DNA from 3 places in the Afipia sp. DC4300-2b1 genome. Region 3 is predicted to be linked to each of the others. Evidence: predicted binding sites of a transcription regulator. Region 3 holds the regulator's gene; each other region holds the start of a gene.

Region 1 (2,266 bases), on a different contig from region 3:
AACTCTTCACCTCGCAGGGATGTTCGTCTTGTCCGCCCGCGGACAAGGTGCTCGGTGAGCTGGCGCAGGATCCCTCTGTGATCGCGCTCAGTTTGCCGATCGATTATTGGGATTATCTCGGCTGGAAGGACACGCTGGCGGATTCGCGGTTCAGCGCGCGTCAGAAAGCCTACTCGCATGCACGCGGCGACCGCGGCGTCTACACGCCACAGGCCGTCGTCAACGGCACGACAAACGTTCTTGGCAGCGATCGCGCGGCAATCGAGAACGCCACGAAGAGGACGCAGAACAACGACGGCGTGATGTCGGTCCCTGTGACGATGACGCTGTCTGGCGGACAGATCAAGGTATCGGTGGCGGAAGGTAGCGGCAGGAGCGGCGAGATCTGGATTTGCGCCGTGTCGAAAGCGGTTCCGATCACCATCTCACGCGGTGAGAATCGCGGACAGCAGATCACGTATCACAACGTGGTGCGTAACGTGCTGAAGGTCGGTGACTGGAACGGCAAGGCGGGCAGTTGGTCCGTACCGCTCGAAAACATCACGCGCGATGGCGTCGATGCCGCAGCGGTCTACATTCAGGACGGCAATCGCGACAAGCCCGGCCCGATGCTCGGTGCGGCCTTTACGTCGCTGAACTGATTCAAAAAATTTTGGATGATGCGCTGCCGGCAGCGATTGCTCGCGGCTGCACGGTCGTCTCTCAACGAGATCGCCAAAACAAAAACGGCCAGCTTGCGCCGGCCGAAGGATTGGGGATCCAGTTTACTGCGAAGAGTTAGACCCGATCCTGACGACCCCGGGGGGCTGGGGGCTGAGGAATCCGGTGCCGAAAGGACCGGGTCAACGCAGTTTCCTTTTGATCGCAGCCCAGCACGGCGGGGGATGGGCCGAATTCGGGCGGCATTATGATTTTGCCTGACGTCCGCGTGATGCCTTTGCTCCTGAAACGGACAGCGGATACGCCTGAAATCAGACTTGCAGGCGTGGCCAGACGGGGCGATCATGTCACCTGCGTGACAGGAGGCGCCGATGAGTTCAATGTCGGGCGATATCGATCCGAGCGAGAGCAGGGGGCTGGAGCGCAGCACTGCGCCGCTCCCGCCCCAGACCGTAACGTTCAATCGCGTCGAACTTAATCGCATTCTCAATCTCTACGGACGCATGGTCGCCGACGGTGAGTGGCGCGACTATGCGATTGATTTTCTGAAAGACCGCGCGGTGTTTTCGATTTTTCGCCGCGCGTCGGAGGTCCCGATCTACCGGATCGAAAAGGACCCGCGGCTCGCCCGCAAGCAGGGTGCGTACAGCGTGATTGCCGCCAGCGGACAGATTCTGCGCCGCGGCCATGAGCTTGATCGCGTTCTGCTGGTGATCGATCGCAAGCTCGCGCTGGTTTGATTAATCTTTTGGCGTCGTCTCGCCGCCCTCGCCCAGGGCGCGCTGCATCATCACCGTGTCGAGCCAGCGGCCGAACTTGAACCCGACGCTCGGGTGCGTGCCGATCATTTCGAATCCGGCGCGGGCATGGACGCCAATCGAGGCGGCGTTGGCGGAATCCCCGATCACCGCGATCATCTGCCGGTAGCCGCGATCTTCGCACGCGGCAATCAGGTCCTGCATCAGCCGCGTGCCGATGCGACGTCCCTGCGCCGCAGGATCGAGATACACGGAGTTTTCGACTGTGAACCGATAGGCCGGACGGGGCCGGTAGGGTCCGGCATAGGCATAGCCGACGACGATGTCTTCCATGACCGCCACCAGATACGGGAAGCCGGCCGCCGCCAGTGCTTCGTAGCGTCGTGTCATTTCGGCAAGATCAGGCGGGTCGAGTTCGAAAGTCGCGGTGCCGTGGAGAACCGCATGCCGATAGATCGCCGTGATCGCGGGGAGGTCGGTGACGGCGGCGGGCCGGATATGAAGCTGGGGCATGTCGATCGCAGAGAATGGTGCCGGAGCGGTGAAGCCCCGCAGTCCTATCAGCGAAGGACCGCAAAACAAAAGCCCCGGCTTTTGGCCGGGGCTTTCAAGAGTTCACTGATCAGCCACGATTAGATCTAATCGCGCTGTCCAAGGAGCTGCAGCAGCAGCGTGAACAGGTTGATGAAGTTGAGGTAGAGCGACAGTGCGCCGGTGATTGCCGCTCGCTCCGCCACGTCGCCACCCTGGCTGGCGTAGCCGTAGATGTAATCGTTCTTCAGGCGCTGGGTGTCCCAGGCGGTGAGGCCGGCGAACACCAGCACGCCGATCACCGAGACGATGAACTG
Region 2 (2,266 bases), on a different contig from region 3:
CACAGCCGGTTATGTGACCGCGCATGCGCTGAAGGTGTGGGGCGTCTCGCCCGAGATCGGGATTATCCTCGGTGTGGTGGCATCGGCGGCGCTCAGCGTCGTGACAGGACTGATCGCGATCCGCAGGCAGGGCATCTATTTTGCGATGATTACGCTGGCGCTGTCGCAGCTCCTGTTCTTCATCTATCTGCAGACTCCGTTCACCCACGGCGAAGACGGCATCCAGGGCATTCCGCAGGGCATGATGTTCGGCGTGTTCGATCTGTCCAAGCCGACCACGCTTTATTATGTGGTGCTGGCGATTTTCCTGCTCGGCTTCCTCGTGATCTACCGGGCCATCAACTCGCCGTTCGGCGAGGTGCTCAAGTCGATTCGCGAGAACGAACAGCGCGCGATCTCGCTGGGCTACAAGACCGACCAGTACAAGCTGCTGGCGTTCATCCTGTCCGGTACGCTGGCGGGTTTGGCCGGCGCGGTGAAGGTATTCGTGGCGCAGAACGCGTCGCTGACCGACGTGCACTGGACCATGTCCGGCGAAGTCGTGCTGATGACCCTGGTCGGCGGCCTTGGCACGGTGTTCGGGCCGGTGGTCGGCGCGTTCGTCATCATCGCCATGCAGCAGTATCTGGCCGGGTTCGGCCAGTGGGTCACGGTGATTCAGGGCGCGATCTTCGTGATCTGCGTGCTGACCTTCCGCCGCGGCGTCGTCGGCGAAATCGCCCACTATTTCAAGCGATCGCTCTAAACGTCCGATTTTTCGGGGCTTTTTGCTTCGATAAATCAGTGGATGACCGGCGTTTAGACGCCGGGCAGACGCCTGTTGGTCTGCGAAACGGTTTATGACAGATATGTGACAAGTTCTGTCGTGCCGGAGAAAGATCAATGCTGGGCTGGTTTCGTAAGCTGCTCCCTCGGGAGGAGAGATTCTTCGACCTGTTTGCCCGGCACTCCCAGGCCGTCGTGCAAGGCGCCGAGGCGCTGGAGGGAATGATGCGCGGCGGGGAGGAGACCCCGGTCTACTGCCAGCGCGTCAACCAGTTCGAGAACGACGCCGACCAGATCACGCGGGAAGTCCTGACCGCCGTCCGCCGCACCTTCATCACCCCTTTCGATCGCGGCGACATCAAGAACCTGATCACGGCGATGGACGATGCCATCGACCAGATGCAGCAGACCGCCAAGGCGGTGATGCTGTTCGAGGTCCGCACCTTTGAGCCGCCGATGCGCGAGATCGGCGCCATCCTCGTGCAGTGCGCGAATCTCGTCGGCAAGGCCGTGCCGCTGATGCAGGCGATGGGAGCGAACGTCACCACGCTGACCGCTTTGACCGAGGAAATCACGCGGCTTGAAGGCCGGGTCGACGATCTGAACGATATCGGCCTCAAGGAACTGTTCCTCCAGCACCGCGACGGCAACACGATGGACTTCGTGGTCGGGGCGGAAATCTACAAGCATCTGGAAAAGGTCGCCGACCGCTTCGACGACGTGGCCAACGAGATCAACAGCATCGTGATCGAACAAGTTTAAGGTCAGGACCTCGTCGTGGATGCATCGCTTGCTTTCCCCATCCTGGTCGGATTGATCGCCGTCGCGCTGCTGTTCGATTTTCTCAACGGTCTGCACGACGCCGCCAACTCCATCGCCACGATTGTTTCGACCCGCGTGCTGCGGCCGCAATACGCCGTTGCATGGGCGGCATTCTTCAACTTCATCGCGTTCGCGGTGTTCGGCCTGCATGTGGCGCAGACCATCGGCACCGGCATTATCCATCCCGAGGTCATTGATGCACATGTGATCTTTGCCGCGCTGATCGGCGCCATCGTGTGGAATCTGGTGACGTGGGGCCTCGGCATGCCGTCCAGCAGTTCGCATGCGCTGATCGGCGGACTGCTCGGCGCTGGCATGGCGAAGGCCGGGACTTCGGTCATGGTCTGGAGCGGTTTGTCAAAAACGCTGCTTGCGATTGTACTCTCGCCGCTGGTCGGATTTTTGCTCGCCCTGTTGCTGACGGCGATTGTGTCATGGGCCGCGGTGCGTTCGACGCCTTTTGCGGTCGATCGCGCGTTCCGTATCTTGCAGTTCGTGTCCGCCTCGCTGTACTCGCTCGGTCATGGCGGCAACGATGCGCAGAAGACCATGGGCATCATTGCGGTGCTGCTGTACTCGCAGGGCTATCTCGGAGGTGAGTTCAGCGTGCCGTTCTGGGTGGTGATCGCGTGTCAGGCTGCGATGGCGCTCGGCACGCTGATGGGCGGCTGGCGCATTG
Region 3 (2,266 bases):
ACATATCATGGCTTCAGATCATACCGCCAAAGCGTTCGACGACGACCTTCAGGAACTCAACCGGCTCGTGGCCGAGATGGGTGGACTGGCAGAACGGCAGATCGTCGATTCCGTCGATGCGTTGATCCGGCGCGACGTCGCGCTGGGCAAGCGCGTTGTCGCGGCCGACCTCGAGATCGATAAACTGCAGCACTTGATCGAGGAACGCGCGGTGCTGACGATCGCTCGCCGCCAGCCGATGGCGGTCGACCTGCGCGAGATCGTCAGTTCAATGCGCGTTGCCACCGATCTGGAGCGCATCGGCGACCTGTCGAAGAACATCGGCAAGCGCGTCGCAGCGCTCGACAGCGATTTCCATCCGCTGAAGCTGATCCGTGGCCTGGAACACATGACCGACCTCGTTCAGTCGCAGGTCAAGTCGGTGCTCGATGCATATGCGGCGCACGATCTGCCTGCCGCGATGACCGTCTGGAAGGGCGACGAAGAGGTCGATGCAATCTGCACGTCCCTGTTCCGCGAGCTTCTGACCTATATGATGGAAGACCCGCGCAATATTGGTTTCTGTATTCACTTGATGTTCTGCGCCAAGAATATTGAACGGATCGGCGACCATGCGACCAACATCGCCGAGACGGTTTTCTACATGATCGAAGGCCAGCAGATGCTCGATCAGCGCCCGAAGGGCGATATGACGAACTTTGCAACGGCCGCGTCAGGCAGTTAATTTGTAAGACGAACTAAAGGACTTGAAATGAGCGCCCGAATTCTTGTGGTCGAGGACGAAGAGGCGTTGACCACGCTGCTTCGCTACAACCTGGATGCCGAGGGCTACGACGTCGAGACGGTTGCCCGCGGCGACGATGCGGACACCCGGCTCAAGGAGCATGTTCCCGATCTCATCGTGCTCGACTGGATGCTTCCAGGCCTGTCCGGGATCGAGCTTTGCCGGCGGTTGCGTGCACGACCCGAGACCAAGCAGATTCCGATCATCATGCTGACCGCGCGCGGCGAGGAAAGCGAAAGGGTGAGGGGCCTTGCGACCGGAGCGGACGACTATATCGTCAAACCGTTCTCGGTGCCGGAACTGCTGGCGCGTGTGAAGGGCCTGCTGCGACGCGCAAGTCCCGAACGCCTCGCGACCGTTCTCGCCTTTGGCGACATCGAGCTAGATCGTGACCGGCGGCGCGTTGCCCGTTCTGGCCGCCCGATCGACTTGGGCCCGACCGAATACCGGCTTCTGGAGTTCTTCCTGGAACACCCGGGGCGTGTGTTCAGCCGCGAGCAGCTGCTCGATGGCGTGTGGGGCCGTGACATCTATATCGACGAGCGCACGGTGGACGTGCACATCGGCCGTCTCAGGAAGCTGCTGAATCTTGGGCGCGAGTCGGATCCGATCCGCACGGTTCGTGGCGCGGGCTACGCGCTTGACGATCGCTTCGCCAAGGCTGATTCACAAAACTGAGTCGCAAGTTGCCTGACCTTCTCCTTGCATAAGCAGGGTGTTGGTCATCGGCAGCGACGTGCCTCATACAGGGTTGACGACGTCGCCGTCTTCCTTGACGAACCTGCCTATGTGCGGATTTGGCAGAACGTCGAGCACAGCCTCCGAGGGCCGGCACAGCTTGACGCCCTTAGGTGTCACGACGATCGGCCGATTGATCAGGATTGGGTGTGCGAGCATCTGATCGATCAGATCATCATCTGTCCATTTCGGATCGCCGAGCCCAAGCTCGGCATAGGTTGTGCCCTTCTCGCGCAAAAGCGAGCGCACAGAAACTCCCATCGCCGCAATGAGCTCGATCAGTTCTGAGCGGGTGGGCGGCTGCTTCAGATACTCGATAATTGTGGGCTCGATGCCGCTTTGCCGGATCATTGCCAGCGTGTTGCGGGACGTTCCGCAATCCGGGTTGTGATAGATGGTGACGTTCATGGCTGCATCCGTTAACCCGGCCAATCCGGTTTTCGACCGCTCAAGCCTTGTACGTTGACGGCCGGAATGCGTCGAGTCCGGGCCTTGCGCTTGCTTGTTTTATAGAGCCTCCAAGTCTACGCTCGCCGCGCGAACGCCGTTTGGGATGCAGGAATCGATGAGGCCGAGACTAGCCGATGTTGCACGTATGGCGGGGGTCGACGTATCCACCGCTTCGCGGGTGCTGCGCGGCGAGGAGAGCCAGCGCATTCGTCCGGAGACGCGAGAGCGGATTCTCGAAAGCGCTCGTAATCTGGATTATTCACCAAATACGCTCGCGCAGGGTTTGCGGACGTC

Evidence for each region. Region 3 encodes PhoB, which activates phosphate uptake and scavenging genes when phosphate is short. Its sites were predicted from a motif close to TGTCATNNANCTGTCAT; they were not measured.
Region 1: ACP7AL_RS06185 (DUF2794 domain-containing protein) is a predicted target of PhoB. The motif match lies at 1,005-1,021, and genes of this name have one in related genera.
Region 2: ACP7AL_RS22425 (DUF47 domain-containing protein) is a predicted target of PhoB. The motif match lies at 840-856, and genes of this name have one in related genera.

What each region holds. Positions count from the first base shown of each region.
Region 1 is NZ_JAFCSX010000001.1:1,242,854-1,245,119, forward strand. Features, by position in the region: gene ACP7AL_RS06180 (DUF1223 domain-containing protein) at 1-641, shown strand, start outside; gene ACP7AL_RS06185 (DUF2794 domain-containing protein) at 1,032-1,400, shown strand; gene ACP7AL_RS06190 (GNAT family N-acetyltransferase) at 1,401-1,931, opposite strand; gene ACP7AL_RS06195 (Bax inhibitor-1/YccA family protein) at 2,057-2,266, opposite strand, start outside.
Region 2 is NZ_JAFCSX010000005.1:582,495-584,760, reverse strand. Features, by position in the region: gene ACP7AL_RS22430 (branched-chain amino acid ABC transporter permease) at 1-745, shown strand, start outside; gene ACP7AL_RS22425 (DUF47 domain-containing protein) at 883-1,527, shown strand; gene ACP7AL_RS22420 (anion permease) at 1,543-2,266, shown strand, end outside.
Region 3 is NZ_JAFCSX010000004.1:104,842-107,107, forward strand. Features, by position in the region: gene phoU (phosphate signaling complex protein PhoU) at 8-724, shown strand; gene phoB (phosphate regulon transcriptional regulator PhoB) at 752-1,462, shown strand; gene arsC (arsenate reductase (glutaredoxin)) at 1,526-1,930, opposite strand; gene ACP7AL_RS17090 (LacI family DNA-binding transcriptional regulator) at 2,088-2,266, shown strand, end outside.